Regions from separate parts of the Massilia hydrophila genome, predicted to be linked through region 2. Evidence: predicted binding sites of a transcription regulator. Region 2 holds the regulator's gene; each other region holds the start of a gene.
What was found. Region 2 encodes sigma-54, which starts transcription at its own class of promoters, with help from an activator protein. Its sites were predicted from a motif close to TGGCANGNAANCTGCTTT; they were not measured.
Positions count from the first base shown of each region.

Region 1: a site for sigma-54 is predicted at 3,827-3,844, ahead of LE190_RS08045 (PEP-CTERM sorting domain-containing protein). Genes of this name have one in related genera too.
Region 3: a site for sigma-54 is predicted at 2,925-2,942, ahead of LE190_RS00870 (PEP-CTERM sorting domain-containing protein). Genes of this name have one in related genera too.

Region 1 is NZ_JAHYBX010000002.1:201,971-208,647, reverse strand. Features, by position in the region: gene prsT (XrtA/PEP-CTERM system TPR-repeat protein PrsT) at 1-1,002, shown strand, start outside; gene LE190_RS08060 (PEP-CTERM/exosortase system-associated acyltransferase) at 1,063-1,932, shown strand; gene LE190_RS08055 (PEP-CTERM/exosortase system-associated acyltransferase) at 1,961-2,824, shown strand; gene LE190_RS08050 (ThiF family adenylyltransferase) at 2,817-3,644, opposite strand; gene LE190_RS08045 (PEP-CTERM sorting domain-containing protein) at 3,892-4,761, shown strand; gene LE190_RS08040 (XrtA/PEP-CTERM system exopolysaccharide export protein) at 4,988-5,599, opposite strand; gene LE190_RS08035 (S1 family peptidase) at 5,733-6,350, opposite strand.
Region 2 is NZ_JAHYBX010000002.1:500,671-507,347, forward strand. Features, by position in the region: gene LE190_RS09405 (KpsF/GutQ family sugar-phosphate isomerase) at 1-155, shown strand, start outside; gene LE190_RS09410 (KdsC family phosphatase) at 155-685, shown strand; gene lptC (LPS export ABC transporter periplasmic protein LptC) at 692-1,288, shown strand; gene lptA (lipopolysaccharide transport periplasmic protein LptA) at 1,321-1,884, shown strand; gene lptB (LPS export ABC transporter ATP-binding protein) at 1,881-2,642, shown strand; gene LE190_RS09430 (RNA polymerase factor sigma-54) at 2,660-4,144, shown strand; gene hpf (ribosome hibernation-promoting factor, HPF/YfiA family) at 4,203-4,556, shown strand; gene LE190_RS09440 (enoyl-CoA hydratase/isomerase family protein) at 4,701-5,786, shown strand; gene rapZ (RNase adapter RapZ) at 5,930-6,677, opposite strand, start outside.
Region 3 is NZ_JAHYBX010000001.1:216,891-223,567, reverse strand. Features, by position in the region: gene LE190_RS00895 (alpha/beta hydrolase family protein) at 1-321, shown strand, start outside; gene LE190_RS00890 (hypothetical protein) at 378-842, shown strand; gene LE190_RS00885 (alpha/beta fold hydrolase) at 934-1,797, shown strand; gene LE190_RS00880 (hypothetical protein) at 1,855-2,019, opposite strand; gene udk (uridine kinase) at 2,123-2,764, opposite strand; gene LE190_RS00870 (PEP-CTERM sorting domain-containing protein) at 2,987-3,526, shown strand; gene LE190_RS00865 (alpha-glucosidase) at 3,539-5,200, opposite strand; gene LE190_RS00860 (POT-type proton-dependent oligopeptide transporter) at 5,461-6,677, shown strand, end outside.

The sequences.
Region 1 (6,677 bases), 300 kb from region 2:
AAGGCCCTCGCCCTGGCGCGCAAGATGATCGCCGTGAATCCATCCAGCCCGGAACTGCTGGACCTGATGGGCCAGGCGCAGATTGCCACCAAGGACTATACCGGGGCCCGTGAATCCTACGGTAAGCTGGCTGCCGTGTTGCCGAAGTCGCCCATGGTACAGATGCGCCTGGCTGCGGCCAACATGCTGACCAAGAATGATGCGGCCGCGAGCGAAAACCTGAAACGCGCGCTGGCGCTCGATCCGAAGTTCGTGCAGGCGCGCCTGGCCCAGGTCGAACTGGCGATGCGTGCCGGTAAACCGGACGAAGCCATGGCGCTTGCCCGCCAGCTGCAGAAGGATGAGCCGAAATCGCATCTCGGCTTCCAGATGGAAGCGGAAATACTGCTGGCCCAGAAAAAGACGGAGCCGGCCCTGGCGGCCTATGAAAAAGCCTATGCCTTGAGCAAGGCACCGGTGCACCTGATCAAGATCAGCGAAATCCTGAAGCAGAGCGGCAAGGAAGCGGAAGCCCAGGCGCGCCTGGCGAAGTACCATGCGGCCAACCCGAACGACCAGATGGTCGGCATGCTGGTTGCGGACAGCTACCTCGCCAAGCGCCAGTTCAAGCAGGCCATCGGCAGCCTGGAAGGCATGCTCAAGGCCAGCCCGGACAATGCCGCCGCGCTCAACAACCTGGCCTGGGCCTACCAGCAGGAAAAGGATGCACGCGCCCTGCCGACCGCCGAGCGGGCTTACAAGCTGGCGAGCGACAATCCGGCCGTCATGGATACGCTGGGCTGGATCCTGGTGGAGAAAGGAGAAACCGCACGCGGCGTGGAGTTGCTGCGCAAGGCGACCGCCAGCGCGCCGGACGCGCAGGACATCCGCTTCCACCTGGCGGCCGGGCTGGCCAAGGCCGGCGACAAGGCGAATGCGCGCAAGGAGCTTGAAAAGAGCCTCGCTTCGGGCAAGCCTTTCGCCTCCATGGAAGAAGCCAAGGCCTTGATGGGCCAGCTGTAAGTCTTGTGGCGGCGGCCACTGGCCGCCGCCATCCCGCCACGGCTGCCCTGGTAGCTGACCATGACCACTGTTACCCAACAAGGCTACGACCCCATGCCAGCTGGTTTCTTCACACGGCTTGCCGCGCGATTGCAGGGCAAGCGGGATGTGCTGATTCCCTATTTTTACTTTCAGAAGGTATTGAAGGGAAATATGGAATCCGAGGTGCTCAGGCAGATCTACAAATTGCGGTATGACGTGTATTGCCTAGAGCGACATTATCTCGATGCCACTGAATTCGAGGATGGACAGGAAACGGACGCCTATGACGACTGCGCCACCCACTTTGCCGCCTACACCCTCGACAAGGACATGATCGGCACGGTACGCCTGGTCCAGCCGCACCCTGGCCAGCCCTATCCGTTCGAGACGCACTGCGCGCCTTTTCCGGGATTCGATTATCCTCCTCGGGACCATGCCGCCGAGATCTCGCGCCTGGTGGTCAAGAAGACCTACCGGCGGCGTCGTGGCGACTCGATGGAGGGTATTTCGCAGGATTTCGTGGAAAAAGGCAGCACGAAGACGATTAAGCCGCGTTCAACCGTGCGGCGCGACAAGCGCGGCAATAGTCCGCTATTATTGCTCGGCATGTACCGTGAGATGTACCGCCACAGCCGCCAGAACGGTATCCGCTACTGGTATGCCGCGATGGAAAGGTCGTTGGCACGCTCGCTCGACAAGATGGGGTTCAGGTTTGTACCGATCGGACCGCAGGTCGATTACTACGGTCCAGTCACTCCCCACATGGCGGACCTCGATGAATTGCTCGAGCGTTTACGATTAGAAAACAAGTTCCTGGCAGCCTGGTTCAACGACGAACCAATTCCATTCTGGATCATGGCCAAGACCATGGTCGCCAGCTATATGGAGGGCCGTTTCAGGAAAAAATAACGGGGTCCAACACTGGACGAAATTACTGATGGACAATGGAAAAGCACGCGTCGATCCAGACGCCTTCCTGTCCCGCGTAGAGTTCGGGGCACACCAGGAAACAGTCGACCACGTCAACCGCAAGATCTTCCGGGCCTACCGCGGTGGCAATAGCGGTGCCGTGCCGGGTGATATTTTCAGGCTGAGGCACCAGATATATTGCCTGGAATGCGCCTTTCTTCAGCCCGAACAGTCCGTGGACGGCATGGAGTTCGACGACTACGACGACGTCTCCACCCACTTCGCCGCCTTTACCATGGATGAAAAGCTGGTCGGCGCCGTGCGCCTGGTCCAGCCGCAGGCACCCAAGCCCTACCCTTTCGAACTGCATTGCGAAGTCTTCAGCGATTTCGACATGCCCGACCGTGGGCAGTCGGCCGAGATTTCGCGCCTCGTGGTCAAGAAGACCCACCGGCGCCGGCGTGCCGACAGCGTGCTGGGGATTCCCGGTCTCATGGGCCACAGCGAAACGCCGCCCCCCTTCGACCCGGCGGTCGACCGGCGCGACCGCAGCTCACCGATGCTGCTGCTGGGGATGTACCGTGAAATGTTTCGGCACAGCCAGTCGCATGGCATCCGCTTCTGGTACGCCGCAATGGAACGCTCGCTCGCGCACGCCCTGAAGAAAATGGGTTTCCGCTTCATGGCGATCGGTCCGGAAGCGAATTACTATGGTGCGGTCACGCCCTACGTGCTGGACCTGCATGACCTGAGCCGCAAGCTCAACCAGAGCAACCCGACCCTGGCGGCCTGGTTCAACGAGAAGCCGCCCGTGGTCGAGCACAGCCACCCGTCCCGCCTGCATGTGGTGCGCAAGCGGGAACTGGGCGAGGTACCGGTCGATCTCAACTAGCGATATTGACCATCTTCGTCACGTGATTGCGGAAGCTGTGGATCACCATCTGCGGCGCCGCCGGCACCTCCATTCCCGCCAGCACGTCGTGCATCATCGCCATCGCCAGTGCCGCCACCGAGAAGCTGCCGACGGCGATCTGTGAGGCCGGGCAGGCGGTGCCGTCTTCCATGATCGTCAGGGCCTTGGCCACCTCTTCCATGACCTGGCGGTCAAGATGGGCACCGATACGCCCCATCACACGCTGGAACACCGCCGTATAGCTGAGATTGCCTTCAGCGGCGGCCGCCTCCACGTCGCGTTGCAGGATGGCCGGCAAGGAATTGCCGCCACCCGGCGGAAAATACATCACGCCTGCGCCAAAACCGATGTTCATGGCAGTGAAGATGGGCTTGCCCTGGGCAGCCGCATTGCCATGCAGGGCCAGCACCGCCTCCAGGTCCACGAAATCGATGGTGTCGAAGATCAGGTCGACGCTGCCGACCAGGCCGGCGGCATTGTCCTTGTCGAGCATGGCGACATGGATCTCCACGTTCGCCTCCGGATTGATGCGCAGGATCTGCTTCTTGAGCGCCTCCACCTTTGGCGTGCCGATGTCGTCGAAATCGAAGAACTGCCGGTTCAGGTTGTGGGCATCGACGGTGTCGCCATCGATGAGCACGAAATGCTGGAAGCCGGTGCGGGCAGCGCAGATCGCCGTGCTACTGCCCAGCCCGCAACCCGCGAACAGGAGACGGGCGTTGCTTACCTTGTTTTGGGTGTCGGCGGCAATGTAGCCCTTGTTTCGCGTAACAAAAGTGTCGTAATTGAAAGTGGTCATTGGCAAGTCTCAGTCGGTGAACGTGCAGGTATCGTAGTGCAATTTCCCCTAAAACGCGATGCTTGTGTGCGCTATCTCACTGTCGGTAAGCCTTACATGTTGAAAATATGAAAGACACAATTTTAATATTGCTAACAAGAATGTGAAATAAGATCAACGACTTAGCGCTCTTCCTTTAGAGCTGGCACGACTCCTGCTATAGACCTAGGTGTCGGAGTCCTGTCAACAACTTGTGAGGAATGATCAAATGAACATGAAGAAAATCTCGGGAATCGTCGCTGGTGTTGCCCTGGCCGCAGGCCTGTCCGCTCCAGCCAGCGCAGTGACCCTGGTTGCAGGTGACCTGAAAATCACCATCAACGCCTTTGACGCCGGTACCATTCGCTACGGTGACACTACTGGCGTGAAGTGCACCAGCGTCGCAGCCTGCAATGCCGTGCCTGGCATCCAGCAAGCGCCGAACAGCCAGTCTGGCGAAGATACCTGGGGTATTTTCTCGGTCCAAAGTATCAGCCGCGTGTCCGATGGCAGCCTGATCTTTACCGCTGGCCAGAATGGCGAGTACATGACCGGCATGTTTGGCGGCATCCGCGATACCTACGTCGAAGTCACCGGCTCCCTCACGCCGCAGACCCTGGCGCTCGGCACCGGCGGCTGGCTGAACATGTACCTGACCGGCCAGAACTACAACAGCTCCTACGGTCCGGACGGCCGCATCGGCGATCAGGGCTACACGGGCATTACCGATATTCCTGGTACCCTGGCCCTGTCGGCCGTGTTTGGCGAGGGCGTGCTGGGTGGATTCCCTGAGTACACCTACACCACCTCCTACGCCAACAACACCATTTCGGGCGGCAGCCAGGCTTACCTGGATGTGACCGGTGGCTCGTGGGCCCGCATGTTCGACACCAACATGCAGTTTGACCCGAACGGCATGGCACACGACATGTTCCTGAAGGTCACCTACGGCCAGACCGGCCAGTCGGCAGAAGCCGGCTGGACCGTCGACGCCAGCGGCGACGTGATGGCCAAGGTGCCGGAACCTGGTTCGCTGGCCCTGCTGGGCCTGGGCTTCGCCGGCCTGGCTGGCCTGCGCCGCCGCCGCGCTGCCAAGTAATCGACCGCTGCCCTCCGCCCGGTGTGGAAGGCAGGTCACCGGCAAATGGCCGGTATCCGCAAGGGTACCGGCCATTTGTCTTTCTACTGTCTTTTTATACGCTTGCCACAGCCTGCTGCTTCGGACCAGTTCGGACCAGTTCGGACCAAACAGAAAACGGCTGGCCAGGCATCCGCGAAGATGCCTGCTCCAGCCGCTTGCTTTGCTCAGTAAGAAAGCTTAGCGCTTAGAAGAAACTCTCTGGAATTACCAGGACGTCGCCAGGACGCATGGACAGGTTGGCGGAGATGTCGCCATCCTTGATCAAGTCGTCGAGGCGCACCTGCATCTTCTGCTGCTTGCCGTCCACCGTCCGGATGATGCTGGCGCGATTACCGGCCGCGAATTCGGTCACGCCGCCTACCGCGATGAGCACATCCATCAAGGACATGTCTTTACGGTAGGGCAGCGCCTGCGGACGTGCCGCCTGTCCGATGACCCGGATCTGCTCGCTGTAGTTGCCGACAAAATTCGACACCACGACGGTCACCACTGGCTGCTGGATGAACTTGGCGAGCGCCGCTTCGATATCGCGCGCCAGCTGGGTCGAGGTCTTGCCCGCAGCCGGCAGGTCTTCGACCAGCGGCGTGGTGATCTTGCCATCGGGGCGCACCGGTACCGCCATCGACACTTCCGGATTACGCCATACGATGATGTTGATGCTGTCGCCCGGTCCGATCAGGTATTCCGGATTGACGGCCGCCGTGTCGACGACCGGCGAAGGTGGGGTAGCGCAGCCGCCTAGTGCGAACAGGCAACCGACGGCGACAGCCTGGGCTGTCCGCTTAATCTTGTGCATGGTTTTCGAGCTCACTTCAAAGTCCCCTGGTTTTAGCTGGCGGCAGCCCGTTTTCCGGCCACTGCTGGCTACTACATTATCGAGCCTATCTTTATATCATAGCACTTCGGCAACCTCGTGCACCGTTGAAATACTATGGGCTTCTTTGCAACAGACTACGCACATAACGCACCGGAATCGCATAGGTGATCCCGCTCGGATTGCTGACGGCGCCCTCTTTCAAGCCCTTGAGGAACACCATATTGATGACGCCGACCACCGCCCCACCCTCCGGCCGGTACAGGGGGCTGCCGCTGTTGCCCGGGTAGGCGGTGCCGTCCAGCTGGAAGATGTCGAAAGCGTCGCGCTGGAGTTGGTTGATGGCGCGCGGATCGAGCTGGCGCGAACTGGCCGATGGGCGCACGGCCGGGACGATCGCCGCGAGCGTGGCGCGGTGCGTCGCGGCGTGCAGGCCAAGGCGCATGCCAAGCGGGTAGCCGGTGAAGGCAAGCAGCTGGCCCTCGGCCACCGTATCGTCCTCGTCGAGCGCGAGGGCCGGCAATGGCGGTCCCGCCAGGCGCAAATGCGCCAGGTCGTGCTCGCGGTCCAGCCCAGCCAGGCGTGCAGGACGAAAGCTGAAGCTATCGGGCCCGGTGCTGACGACGATCCCGATCTCCTCCATGCGTGCAGCATCGAGCCGTTCCGGGATGACATGGGCATTCGTAATCACGCTCAAGCCGTCCCCAACGACAAAACCAGTGCCAACGAACACCGTCGCAGGTTGCCGTGTCTTGAGGTGCGTCCCAACTCCGACGACCGAAGGCTTGATACGGCTCACACTTCCTGGCAGCGGGTCGGCTGTCGCCACGGTAGCGCTGCCCGCACATGCTAGTGTGATGAAACTGATGCCTGTCAGGCGGACCAGCCAGGCCCATGAGCACCGCTTCAAGCTGATTTGATGAACATCCAATTGTGTGGCCTCTTTTGCATCTTCAACATTAAAATAGGAATTTGATTAGAGGCAATAGTTGTTATAGAACAATGCACTGCAGTGTCAAACCTCAAGCGCATGTTGAACTAATGTTATGCAACAAACTTC
Region 2 (6,677 bases):
CGAACCCGCGCCGCATCCATCCGGAACAGCTGGCGGTGGACGCCGTCGCCGTGATGGAGGAATTCCGCATCAACCAGATGCTGGTGGTGGACCACGACGAGCGCCTGGTGGGCGCGCTGCACATCCACGACCTGACCCGCGCCAAGGTGATCTGATGACGCCGCTCCAGCACATGCAGCGCGCCGCGCGCGTCAAGGTCATGATCTTCGATGTCGACGGCGTGCTCACCGACGGCAGCCTGACCTACGGTCCGGACGGCGAGGTCACCAAGACCTTCAACGTGCTCGACGGCCTCGGCATCCAGCTGCTGAACAAGACCGGCGTGCAGACCGCCATCATCAGCGCGCGCAAGTCGCCGATCGTGGTCAAGCGCGCCGCCGACCTGGGCATCTCGCACGTCTACCAGGGCATCCACGACAAGCGGGTCGGCTTCAAGGAGCTGCTCGAAGCAACAGGCGTCACGCCCGAAGAATGCGGCTACATCGGCGACGACGTGATCGACCTGCCGCTGTTCACCCGGGTCGGCTTCGCCGTCACCGTGCCCTCCGGCCACCCGGAAGTGCAGCACCGCGCCCACTACGTGACGAAGAACGCGGGCGGCCGCGGCGCCGTGCGCGAGGTGTGCGACCTCGTCATGCGCGCCCAGGGCACCTACGAACAGGCGCTGGCGCCATATTTCGGCTGACGACGCATGGTCAACTACAAGCGCACCGCCCACCGCTGGAAGCTGCTGGCGATCATGATGATCGCCACCTTCTGCGCCTTCGGCAGCTTCTGGCTGGTGCAGTTGATGGACGACGAAGACCGCGACGCCCGCCTCGGCGGGCCGCTCGACGAGCCGGACTACATCGTCGAGAATTTCTCCTTCGTGCGCATGACGCCCGAGGGCAAGCCGAACTACGTGGTGTCGGGCCGGCGCATGGCGCACACGCCGCAGGGCGACGTGTCGCGGGTCGAGGCGCCGGTGCTGGAGGGCATGGCGCCCGGCCGGCCGCGCATGACCATCGTCGCCAGCCGCGCCGAGATCTATCACGAGGAGCACCGGGTCGAACTGCTCGGCAAGGTCGACATCCAGCGTCCGGCCACGCCCACCAGCGAAGCGCTGCGCGTGCGCACCGAGGCCCTGACCGTCCTGCCCGACGAGGAAATCCTCAGGACCCGGCTTCCGATCGAGATGCAGCTAGGCGCCGCCACCGTGCACGGCACCGGTATGGAGGCCAACAACGCAACCCAGAAGCTGCACCTGGCCAGCCGTGGCCAGATCGTCTATCCGCCCCGCGCGCGCTAGCAGCACTGCGCGGTTAACCCAGGACCAGCAACATGAAAAAACTCTTCGTCGCCGTCTTCCTCGGCCTGGCCGCCTTCGGCGCCTCGGCCGAGCGCGCGGATTCGCTCAAGCAGGCCGTGATCACCTTCGACACGCTCGACGTGGACGAGGTCACCCAGACCCGCATCCTCACCGGCAACGTGGTGATCACGCGCGGCACCCTGGTGCTCAAGTCGGACCGCGCATTGATGAAGGAAACGCCGGAAGGCTACATGAGCGTGACCCTCACCGCCAACAACGGCAAGACCGCCACCTTCCGCCAGAAGCGCGACGGCGGTCCCGACCTGTGGGTCGAAGGCCAGGCCCAGCGCATCGAATACGATGACCGCGCCGAACTGGTGAAGCTGTTCGCGAATGCCGAAGTGCGCGAACTGGAGAACGGCCGCATGAGCAACGAGATCCGCGGCCCCTTCATTTCCTACGACAACCGCAAGCAGGTGGCGCAGGTGCGCAACGACGTCAGCGGCGCCAGCAAGGTCGGCGGCGGACGCGGCACCCTGATCATCGCGCCGCGCCGCAACCCGGCCGCGGCACCTGCCGAGGGTGCCAAGCAATGACGGCAGCATCCGCGGCTTGCAGCACGCTGATCGTCAAGGGCCTGCAGAAGAGTTATGGCAAGCGCCTGGTGGTGCGCGACGTCTCGCTGCAGGTCGACTGCGGCGAGGTGGTCGGCCTGCTCGGTCCGAACGGCGCCGGCAAGACCACGTCCTTCTACATGATCGTCGGCCTGGTGCCGTCGGATGCCGGCACCATCGACATCAACGGTACCGACATTTCCAGCCTGCCGATCCACCGGCGCGCGGTGCTGGGCCTGTCCTACCTGCCGCAGGAAGCCTCGGTGTTCCGCAAGCTCACGGTCGAGGACAACATCCGCGCCGTGCTCGAGCTGCAGCACGACGCCAACGGCAAGGCGCTGTCGAAGAACGAGATCAACGAACGGCTCGACACCCTGCTGGCCGAACTGCAGATCGAGAAGCTGCGCGAGAACCCGGCGCTGTCGCTGTCCGGTGGCGAGCGGCGCCGCGTGGAGATCGCGCGCGCCCTGGCCACCAACCCGCGCTTCGTGCTGCTGGACGAACCCTTCGCCGGGGTCGACCCGATCGCCGTGATCGAGATCCAGCGCATCGTGCGCTTCCTGAAGGAGCGCAACATCGGGGTCCTGATCACCGACCACAACGTGCGCGAGACGCTCGGCATCTGCGACCGCGCCTACATCATCAACCAGGGCGCGGTGCTGGCCTCGGGCCGCCCTGACGACATCATCGCCGACGAATCGGTGCGCCGCGTCTACCTGGGCGAGCACTTCCGCATGTAGCCACGAACGCCTCCTGCATGAAACAGTCCCTCCAGCTTCGCACCTCGCAGCACCTGGCGCTCACGCCGCAACTGCAGCAGTCGATCCGGCTGCTGCAACTGTCCACGCTCGAACTGCACCAGGAGATCGAGCAGATCCTGCATGACAATCCCTTGCTGGAGCGGCTCGACGATCCGCTCGACCGCTCGGTGCGGCTGCTGGCCGACGGCGCCATCAACAGCGCGCCGGCCAGCGGCGAGGCGCCGCAGCCGGGCCAGGAAGCGCTTGATGCCGGCGCGCCGAAGGAAGGCGAGGGGTTCGAGGACGGCGCCGCCGATGGCGAGCGCGACGACGGCAGGGAGGGCGAGAGCGACTGGGGCGGCGAAGGCGGCGGCGCACGCAGCGGCGACGACGAGGACGGCCGCCCGCAGCTGGAAGCCGAGGGCATTTCGCTGCGCCAGCACCTGGCCGAGCAGATCCGCCTGACCGGCTGCAGCCTGCGCGACCGCGCGCTGGCCGAGCTGGTGATCGACGCGCTCGACGACAACGGCTACCTGGAAGAGCCGCTCGACGAGATCCATGCGCGCCTGCCGGCCGAGCTCGAGATCGAGATGGACGAGCTGCGCTGCGCGCTGGCGCTGGTGCAGAGCCTGGACCCGGTGGGCGTGGGCGCGCGCAGCGCGGCCGAATGCCTGGCGCTGCAGCTGCGCCGCATGCCGGGCGTGCCGCTGGTGACGCGGCGCCTGGCGCTGACCATCGTCGAAGGCTACCTGAGCTGGTTCGCCCAGCGCGAATACACCAAGCTGAAAAAGGCGCTCGACTGCGACGACGAAGACCTGCGCGAAGTGCAGGCCGTGGTCCGCCAGTGCAACCCGCACCCGGGCGCGGCCTTCGCCTCGAGCGTGTCGGACTTCGTGGTGCCTGACGTGATCGTGCGCCGCGCCAAGAGCGGCTGGGCGGTGTCGCTCAACCCGGACGTGATGCCCAAGCTGCGCGTGAACAACCTGTACGCCAGCCTGCTCAAGCAGGGCAAGAGCGAAAGCCAGATGGGCGCGCAGCTGCAGGAAGCGAAGTGGCTGATCAAGAACATGCGCCAGCGCTTCGACACGATCCTGCGGGTTGCCGAGGCGATCGTCGAGCGCCAGCGCAACTTTTTCAGCCACGGCGCGGTTGCCATGCGCCCTCTTGTTTTGCGTGAGATAGCTGATACACTAGGCCTACACGAGAGCACGATCTCGCGTGTAACCACGCAGAAATACATGCTGACCCCGCACGGCATGTTCGAGCTGAAGTACTTCTTCGGAAGCCACGTCGCCACCGAAGCGGGGGGAGAAGCCTCCTCGACGGCGATCCGCGCACTCATTGCGCAATTGACAGGAGCAGAAGACCCTAGGAATCCTCTTTCCGACAGCAAGATCGCGGAGATGCTCGGGGAACAAGGTATGGTCATTGCGCGCAGGACGGTCGCCAAATACCGTGAAGCGCTCAAGATTCCGCCCGTCAGCCTCCGCAAATCCCTGTAAAGCACCTGCCCACTCCCACCTTGTGGCGCGGGCGGGGCACCTTTCCAAAGGAGTGTGTATGAACCTCACAATCAGCGGCCACCATCTCGAAGTCACCCCCGCCATCCGTGAATACGTTCAGAATAAGCTCGAGCGCATCACCCGCCATTTCGATCACGTGATCGACACCCACGTGTTCCTCGCCATCGATAATCTCACTGAAAAAGAAAAAAGGCAGAAAGCCGAGATCAACCTCCAGGTGTCGGGCAAGATTTTGCATGTGGCCAGCGCCGCGCAAGACCTGTATGCGGCGATCGATACGCTGATGGACAGGCTGGACCGACAGGTTCTGAAACACAAATCCATGTTGCAAGACCATAGCCACGTGGCGCACAAGCGCCTTCCGGACAACGGAGAAGCTGCCGCCGCGTAAAGACGGGCCGTAGCCACCAATCGCAAGGGCGTCGGAGGGACGCCCTTTTTGCTTTCCGCAAATCATCAGTTGTTACTTTTCAGTGCTTCGGTTTGGCGCTGTACTTCTGTAGAATACATGTCTTTTCGACCACAGAAGCCCATCATGACCGACACCGTCCTGACCCGCGTCGCCAACCGCACCGGCGTCATTACGCTGGACCGCCCGAAAGCCCTGAACTCGCTCTCGCTCGACATGGTGCGCGCCCTGAGCGCCATCCTGCTGCAATGGAAGGAAGATGCCGGCGTCGAGGCGGTCGTGATCACCAGCAGCAGCGAGAAGGCCTTGTGCGCTGGCGGCGACATCCGCTTCTTCCACGAAATGGGGCGCGTCACGCCGATGGGCGGCAGCGCGCTGCTGGAAGATTTCTTCACCGAGGAATACGCGCTGAACCACCTGATCCACTTCTATCCGAAGCCGTACATCGCGGTGATGGATGGCGTGGTGATGGGCGGCGGCATGGGCATCGCCCAGGGCGGCCCGGATTGCGGGCTGCGCATCGTTACCGAACGCACGAAAATGGCCATGCCCGAGGTGAACATCGGCCTGTTCCCGGACGTGGGCGGGAGCCACTTCCTGTCGCATGCGCCGGGCCAGCTCGGCCAGTACCTGGGCTTGAGCGGGCTGACCATCGGCGCCGCCGATGCGCTCTACGTGGGCCTGGCGGACGTGTTCGTGCCGGGCGCCGAGCTGGGCGCGCTGATGGCGCTGGTGGAAGTGACACCGGGCGCGCAGCTGCCGCAGGCGATCCGCGACTTCGCGGCGCCGTTCGCCGCCCAGGCGGGTACGAGCGAGCTGCAGGCCCAGCGCGGCGTGGTCGACGCGCACTTCGGCGCGGCCTCGGTGGGCGCGATCATGGCCTCGCTGGCGCGCGACGAGAACCCGTTCGCGCAGAAGGCGCTCAAGGCCATGCGCCAGCGCTCGCCCCTGATGATGTGCGTGACCCACGAACTGCTGCAGCGCGGCGCCGCGCTCGGCGTGGCGGACTGCCTGCGCATGGAACGCAACCTGGTGCGCCGCAATTTCGAGCATGGCGAAGTGCTGGAAGGCGTGCGCGCGCTGGTGATCGACAAGGACAACCAGCCCCGGTGGAATCCGCCGACGCTTGAAGGCGTGACGCAGGAGATGGTGGACCGGTTCTTCGAGCCGGTGTGGCCGGACCATGCGCATCCGCTGCGGCACCTGGCCTGACCGCTGTTCTTCGTAGGGTGGGCAGATTCCTGCCCACGCGGTCAAGCAGCAAGATCTGCCGGCCCGGCTGATTGACAGATCGCCGCGTGGGCGGCACAGCCGCCCACCCTACGGTCGCGACCAATCAAGGGCCGCAGCCCGTATTACCCCGCGGCGTGCTTCGGCTGCTCCCGATGCCGGATGATCACCCGCTCGCTCTGCCCGAAATACGCCCCCAGCCGCTCCGCCATGTACACCGAGCGGTGCTGCCCGCCGGTGCATCCCACCGCCACCGTCAGGTAGGAGCGGTTATCGGTCTTGAACGAGGGCAGCCACTTGGCCACGAAGGCGCGAATATCCTCCAGCATCTCGGTCGCGCTGGGCTGGGCGTCGAGGAAGTCGATCACCGGCTGGTCGCGCCCGGTCAGCGGGCGCAGCGCCAGGTCGTAATAGGGGTTCGGCACCGCGCGCACGTCGAACACGAAGTCCGCGTCCAGCGGCACCCCCACCTTGAAGGCGAAGGACTCGAAGAACAGGGTCAGCGGCGCGTGCTGGAGGTCGGCCAGTTCCTTGACCCAGGCGCGCAGCTTGTTGGCCGACAGTTCCGAGGTGTCGATCACGTGGCCCAGGTTCTCGATCGCCGACAGCCGCTCGCGTTCCTCGGCGATGCATTCGATCAGGGTGCGGCGCGAGGCCGGGTTCTCGCCGGGGCGCAGTTCGTGCGACAGCGGATGGCTGCGCCGGGTCTCCGAGAAACGCGCCACCAGCGAGTGCGTGCTCGAGGTCAGGAACATCACCTTCAGGCTGTGGCCTTCTTCCTTCAGGTGGCGCACGCTCACCGGCAGTTCCACCAGCGATTCGGCACTGCGCGCATCGACCGCGACCGCGATCTTGTCGGTGCCCTTCTCGCTG
Region 3 (6,677 bases), on a different contig from region 2:
CGCGATGCGCCCCACGGACTCGCCGGGCGCGTGCAGGCGCCGCTGCTGCTGGTCGCCGGCGGCAAGGACGACAAAGTCGACGTCGAAGGGGTCACCGACTACGTCGCGCGCCTGCAGGCGATGGGCAAGCCGGTGAGCCTGCTGGTTGATCCGGACGAGGGTCACAATGCGCGCAATCCGCTGGCCCGCAAGGCACAGCTGCAGCTGCTGCTGCAGATGCTGCACCGCCACCTCGGCGGCCCGCCTGCTCCACCACCAGACGCCGAGCTGGCGCACTACCTGGCCCGCAACTTGCGCGCCAACGGCGCCCTGGGACGGTGATTGTTGCTGCCGAAACACCCAAGGTATAGACTGCGCCCTCACCTTGTGAGGCTCCCATGTCGATCCGCGCCGCTGCCCGTCCCACCTTGCCCCTGCTGGCTGCCGCTTTCGCGCTCGCGCTCGTGGCCGCCGGCTGCCAGCGCGCCGAGCGCGAAGCGCCCAAGCCGGCGCCCGCCGTCGTCAAGGAAGCACCGCTGCGCACCAGGGAACAGGCGATGGAAGTCCTGCTCGCCGTGCCGGAACTGAAGGCGCGCTCGGAACAGATCGAGCGGCGCTCGCAGGGCAAGGCGCATGGGGCCGTGATCGAGGATGATCCGGTTCCGCGCGAGGTCAACGGGCGCAAGTATTACCAGCTGAGTTTTGTCGAGAACCGCGCCGACAGCGTGCACCGCCGCGAGAGCTTCCTGGTGGCCCAGCAGGGCGACGAGATCCTGGTGGAAGACACGGCGACCGATACCCTGCTCACGCTGCAGGAATGGCGGCGCAACATCCGGCGCGTCGAGCTCAAGAGCGCGGACTGAATCGCGCATCCGGCGCCTTGGTGACGATGCGCGCATTTTCGGCGCCGGTGGTCGGCTATGCTGTGTCGATTGCCCACCCGACCCTAGCGCCATGAGACCCCTCGTCCACAGCCTTTCCCTCGTCCTCGTACTTGCCTGCGCCGGCACCCATGCGCAACCGGTTCCGGCCGAACTTGCTCCCACCCGTATCGCTGTCGGCGCAGCGCCCTATCAGGTGCAGTACGCCACCGCCGGCGCCGGCCGCTATACCGTGATCTTCGAATCCGGTTTCGGCACCGACCTGCGCGCCTGGCGCAAGGTCGCACCCGAGGTGGCGAAGAGCGCCCGCGTGCTTGCCTATTCGCGCGCCGGCCATGGCGGCTCCGATCCGCGTCCCGAGCCGCGCACCATCGCCCAGAACACGCTGGAACTGGAACAGCTGATCGCAGCGGCGAAGCTGGCGCCGCCCTTCATCCTGGTCGGCCACTCGTATGGCGGCCTGCTGGTGCGCTCGTTCGCAGCGCGCCATCCGCGACAGGTGGCCGGGATGGTGCTGGTCGACCCCAGCGACGAACGCTTCAACCCGGCCCTGCGCAAGCTCGACGCGGCGCGCGCGGCGGAGGACGACCGCAAGTTCGCCGGCTTCGTGCCGGCCAAATTCCAGCCCGAGCTCCAGCTGCTGCAGCCAGTGCTCGACAGCGGCAGCCTGCCGCTGGACGGCAAGCTGCCCGACGTGCCGGTGGTGGTACTGAGCTCGGTGCAGCAGGCGGACAAGCCAATGTTCTTCCTGGAGACCGAGGCCGCGGTGGCGATCAAGAAGGACCTGCATGCGGACTTCTTGCGCCAGTTCGGCGACGGCCAGCAGGTGCTGACGACGAAGAGCGGCCACAATATCCAGCTCGAGGAACCGGAACTGGTGGTGGCCGCCATCGGGCGGGTGATTGCGGCGGCCGACAGGCGCGCCGGCCAGGATTGACGCAAGCGTTGTGACGAAAGGCGCCCCGCTCAGCGGGACTGTCCGCCGTGCGCAGGCTTACTGCGCGCCTTGCGCGCTCTCCTGCATTGCGCCAGAGACCAGGTCAGGCTGCTTGTTCTGCCGATACAGGAACACGCCCATCGCCGCGGTGGCAAGCACGAGGAACACGCTTGCCGGGTCTACCGTGACATTGACGCGCACATCCACTTTTACGTCTTTCATCGTCTGTCCTGATGCATGGTTGATCCCGCCGGCACCTTGCGCCGGTCCGGGCCAAGCATAGCACGGCCGTTTTTCAGGCCTGTTCCGGCAGGGCGGCTGCGGATCAGGGACGCTTGAGCTGGCCGATGACGCTCGCCACCTTGGTGGTGATGACGTCGACCGCCGGACCGTTCGCGCCGTGCGGCAGGATGACGTCGGCGTGGCGCTTGGTCGGCTCGATGAACTGCTTGTGCATCGGACGCACGGTTTCCAGGTACTGGCTGACGATGCTTTCCATCGTGCGGCCACGCTCGGCAATGTCGCGCTGCATGCGGCGGATGAAGCGCACGTCGGGCGCCGTGTCGACGAAGATCTTCAGCGACATCATCTTGCGCAGGTCGGCGTCGTACAGGGCGAACAGGCCCTCGATCACGATCACCGGCGCCGGCTTGACGGGAATGGTCTTGTTGGAACGGTTGTCGATCGTGAAGTCGTACTCCGGCATCTGGATCGTTTCGCCGTTGCGCAGCGCGCGCACGTGCTGCACCAGCAGGGGCCAGTCGAAGGCTTGCGGATGGTCGTAGTTCTGCTTGCGGCGTACTTCGGGGCTCAGGTCGGACTGGTCGCGGTAGTAATCGTCCTGCATTACCACCGACACCATGTCGGCGCCGAACGAAGCCAGCACCTGCTGGGTTACCGTTGACTTGCCGCTGCCGCTGCCGCCGGCAACACCAATGACAAACGGAAGGTAGGAAATCTCACTCATCCCGTCATGATACCGGAGCGGCGCACGAACCGACAGGGGCCGATGCGCATCGGAAGGCGGCATTCCTCTTTCTTTGGTAAGAGACGATTTTTTTTACAGCAATGACTGTAGTAAGTCGTTCTCGATATTCAAGTTATTGTATTCAATAGGAAATATTCTTTGGCATGGTGTTTGCTTATAGCAAGTAGCAGTCGTACTTACACTAATCACAAGGGGATTTCCATGAATAAAACACTCTTTAAACTGCTCGGCGCCTCGCTGTTCGCCGTTGCCACCACCATGGCCGGAACCGCCAGCGCCAAGACCATGCTCGGCCAGGCGCCGGACCCGTCGCTGATCGTCAAGGCCGGCGGCTTCGAATGGGTCTACGCAGGCCCCTGTGCCGGCACGGGAAACACCTGCGGCGCCGTGGTCTTGCACCATGATTTTGCCTTCGCAAGCGAAGAACAGTGGAATGCCAGCTTTACCAGCCTGGAAGCCTTGCGTACGGCATTCACTTCCAATGGACAGACGCTGTGCGCGTCCACCTACTTCAATACTGTGTATGACCATTGCGACCTTGGCGACATGACGGCGGGCTACGTCTGGCATTCGCCGCTGGCGCCTTCCGAGTCTCATCGCAATGATGCCGCCTCCGAAACCTTCCTGGTGCGCGTCACGCAAACCCCGCCTCCGGGAGACGTGCCGGAACCGGCCAGCCTGGCCCTGCTGGGCCTTGGCATGGCCGGCATCGCCGCCGCGCGACGCAAGCAGTCGCGCTAGGCTGCTGCGCGTTCAGGCCGGGCGCGTGGCGCCGGCCGCAACGCTGCCGAACCAGGCGCCGTAGGGCGGCAGGGTCAGCCTGCCGCCATCCGCCCGTCCCGGCAGGCCGTGCACGTTGAGCGCCTGCGCGCCGGCGGTCTCCGGCCACTCGAAGCTCACCTCGCTATCCGACAGGTTGAACGCGGCCAGTACCTCGTCCATCCCCTCCACCGAGCGGCGCAGCGCCAGCACCGGTTCCGGCGCATCGAAGAAGCCGATGTCGCCGCGGGTCAGCTGCGGCATGGTCTTGCGCCAGGCGATGAAGCGGCGCTGGAAGTTCAGCATCGAATCCGGGTCGGCGTCCTGCGACGCGACGCTGGCGGCCAGGTGCGGTCCGGCCACCGGCAGCCACGGACTGCCCGTGGTGAAGCCGGCATGCGGCGCCTCGGCCGTCCAGGGCATCGGCGTGCGGCAGCCGTCGCGGCCCTTGAACTCGGGCCAGAAGGTGATCCCGTACGGGTCCTGCAGCAGCTCGAACGGCACGTCGGCCTCAGGCAGGGCCAGCTCGTCGCCCTGGTACAGGCAGGGCGTGCCCCGCAGCGACAGCTGCATCGCCAGCACCAGCTTGGCCAGCGCCGGCGTGGGACGCTGGCCGGGCGCATTGCCCCAGCGGGTCACGACCCGGATCGCATCGTGGTTGCCCACCGACCAGGAAGCCCAGCCATCCTTCACGCGCTCCCGGAAGTCCTCGACCTGCTGGCGGACGTGGCTTGCCGTGAACTGCGGCGTGAGCAGGTTGAAGCTGTAGGCCATGTGCAGCTTGTCGCCGCCTTCGGTGTACTCGGCCATCTGCGCCAGCGCGTCGTCCGAACTGACTTCGCCGATCGAGACCGCGCCGAATTCGTCCAGCTGGGCGCGTACCCTGCGCAGGAACGCGATGTTCTCGGGCTGGGTCTTGTCGTAGAGGTGGGCCTGCATGCCGTACGGGTTTACATCCGTCACGGTCGCGGTGTCGCGCACCAGGGCCGGCGGGTTGCTGCGCAGCTGGCGGTCGTGGAAGTGGAACACGCAGGCATCCATGCGCACCCCGTCCACGCCGCGCGCGAGCCAGAAGCGCTGCGCGTCCAGGTGGGCCTGCTGCACCTCCGGGTTGTGGAAGTTCAGCTGCGGCTGGCTGACGAGGAAGTTATGCATGTAGTACTGCTTGCGCCGGGTATCCCACTGCCAGGCCGAGCCGCCGAACACCGACAGCCAGTTGTTGGGCGGGCAGCCGTCCGGCAGCGGGTCGGCCCACACGTACCAGTCCGACTTCGGATTGTCGCGGCTCTTGCGGCTCTCGACGAACCAGGGATGGGTGTCGGCGGTGTGCGACATCACCTGGTCGATCATGATCTTCAAGCCCAGGCTGTGCGCCTTGTCGATCAGACGGTCGAAGTCGGCCAGGGTCCCGAACAGCGGATCGACGTCGCAGTAGTCGGCGATGTCATAGCCGAAGTCCTTCATCGGCGAAGTGAAGAAGGGCGACAGCCAGACGATGTCCACGCCCAGGCTCGCGATGTAGTCGAGCTTTGCCGTGATGCCAGGCAGGTCGCCCACGCCGTCGCCATTCGTGTCGAGGTAGCTGCGCGGATAGACCTGGTAGATGATGGCTTCTTTCCACCAGTCGGGCTTGTCGGTCCTGGGAGTCTGGGTCATGGCTGGTCCGTGGAAGATGATCGGAATTCTAGGCAATATACAGGATCATTTGAGACTTTACAATCGGCCAATCTTTGCACGAAAGAACACTTATTTCTTTGATTTCAAAGGCTTATAAAAATCTCTCGCTTCAGCCTCCCGGCGATAAGTAGCAAAACTACGCCGGATATGTATCTGCTTTGTTTCGCAGCGATATTTTTATTGCAAAGTAACTCGGCCTCGTCATAGGATCGCGTCTGTTGCGATTTTTCGAGGAAGCCATGACCTCCACAGCCACCGAAGCAAAGAGCGAACCAACGAGCGGCGGCCGCATGCCGCGCCAGATCCCCTACATCATCGCCAACGAGGGCTGCGAGCGGTTCAGCTTCTACGGGATGCGCAACATCCTCACGCCCTTCCTGATCTCGTCCCTGCTGGTATTCGTTGCCCAGGACCAGCGCGCAAGCGAAGCGAAGCACGTGTTCCACGCCTTCATGATGGGCGTGTACTTTTTCCCGCTGCTGGGCGGCTGGCTGGCCGACCGCTACTTCGGCAAATACAACACCATCTTCTGGTTCAGCCTGATCTACTGCGCCGGGCATGCCTGCCTGGCGATCTTCGAGCACAGCGTCCAGGGCTTCTACTTCGGCCTGTTCCTGATCGCTTTCGGGTCGGGCGGCATCAAGCCGCTGGTGGCTTCGTTTGTCGGCGACCAGTTCGACAAGACCAACAAGAGCAAGGCCAAGGTGGTGTTCGATGCCTTCTACTGGATCATCAACTTCGGCTCCTTCTTTGCCTCGGTCTCCATGCCGATCCTGCTGCGCGACTACGGTCCTTCGGTCGCCTTCGGCGTGCCGGGCATCCTGATGTTCATCGCCACCATCATCCTGTGGAGCGGCAAGAAGAAATACGTGCACGTCCCACCCGCCCCCGCCGATCCGCACTCCTTCCTGCGCGTGGTACGCACCGCCCTGTTCGCGAAACAGCCGGGCGCAGGCCGTCCCGGCCTGTTCATCGCCGCTGCGGGCGTGCTTGGCGTGCTTGCGTCGGTGGTCAAGGCCCCCGAATGGGGCTACCTCATTGCCATCTGTACCGGCCTGGTACTGCTGCTGGCCTGCGTCGGCATCGGCGCCTCGATGCAACTCGAACGCGCCCGCGGCGTGCACCCGGATGTCGCCGTCGACGGCGTACGTTCCGTTCTGCGCCTCCTGATCGTGTTCGGCCTGGTGACGCCGTTCTGGTCGCTGTTCGACCAGAAGGCCTCGACCTGGATCGTGCAGGCCAATACCATGTCTACCGAAGTCGACCTGTTCGGCTGGACGTTCGAGGTTCTTCCGGCCCAGATGCAGGCGCTGAATCCGCTGCTGGTGATGCTGCTCATCCCGTTCAACAACCTGGTGCTGTTCCCGCTGCTGAACAAAATCGGTTTGGTGCCGACCGCCCTGCGCCGCATGACGGCCGGCATTGCCTTCTCGGCACTGGCCTGGATCGTGGTGGG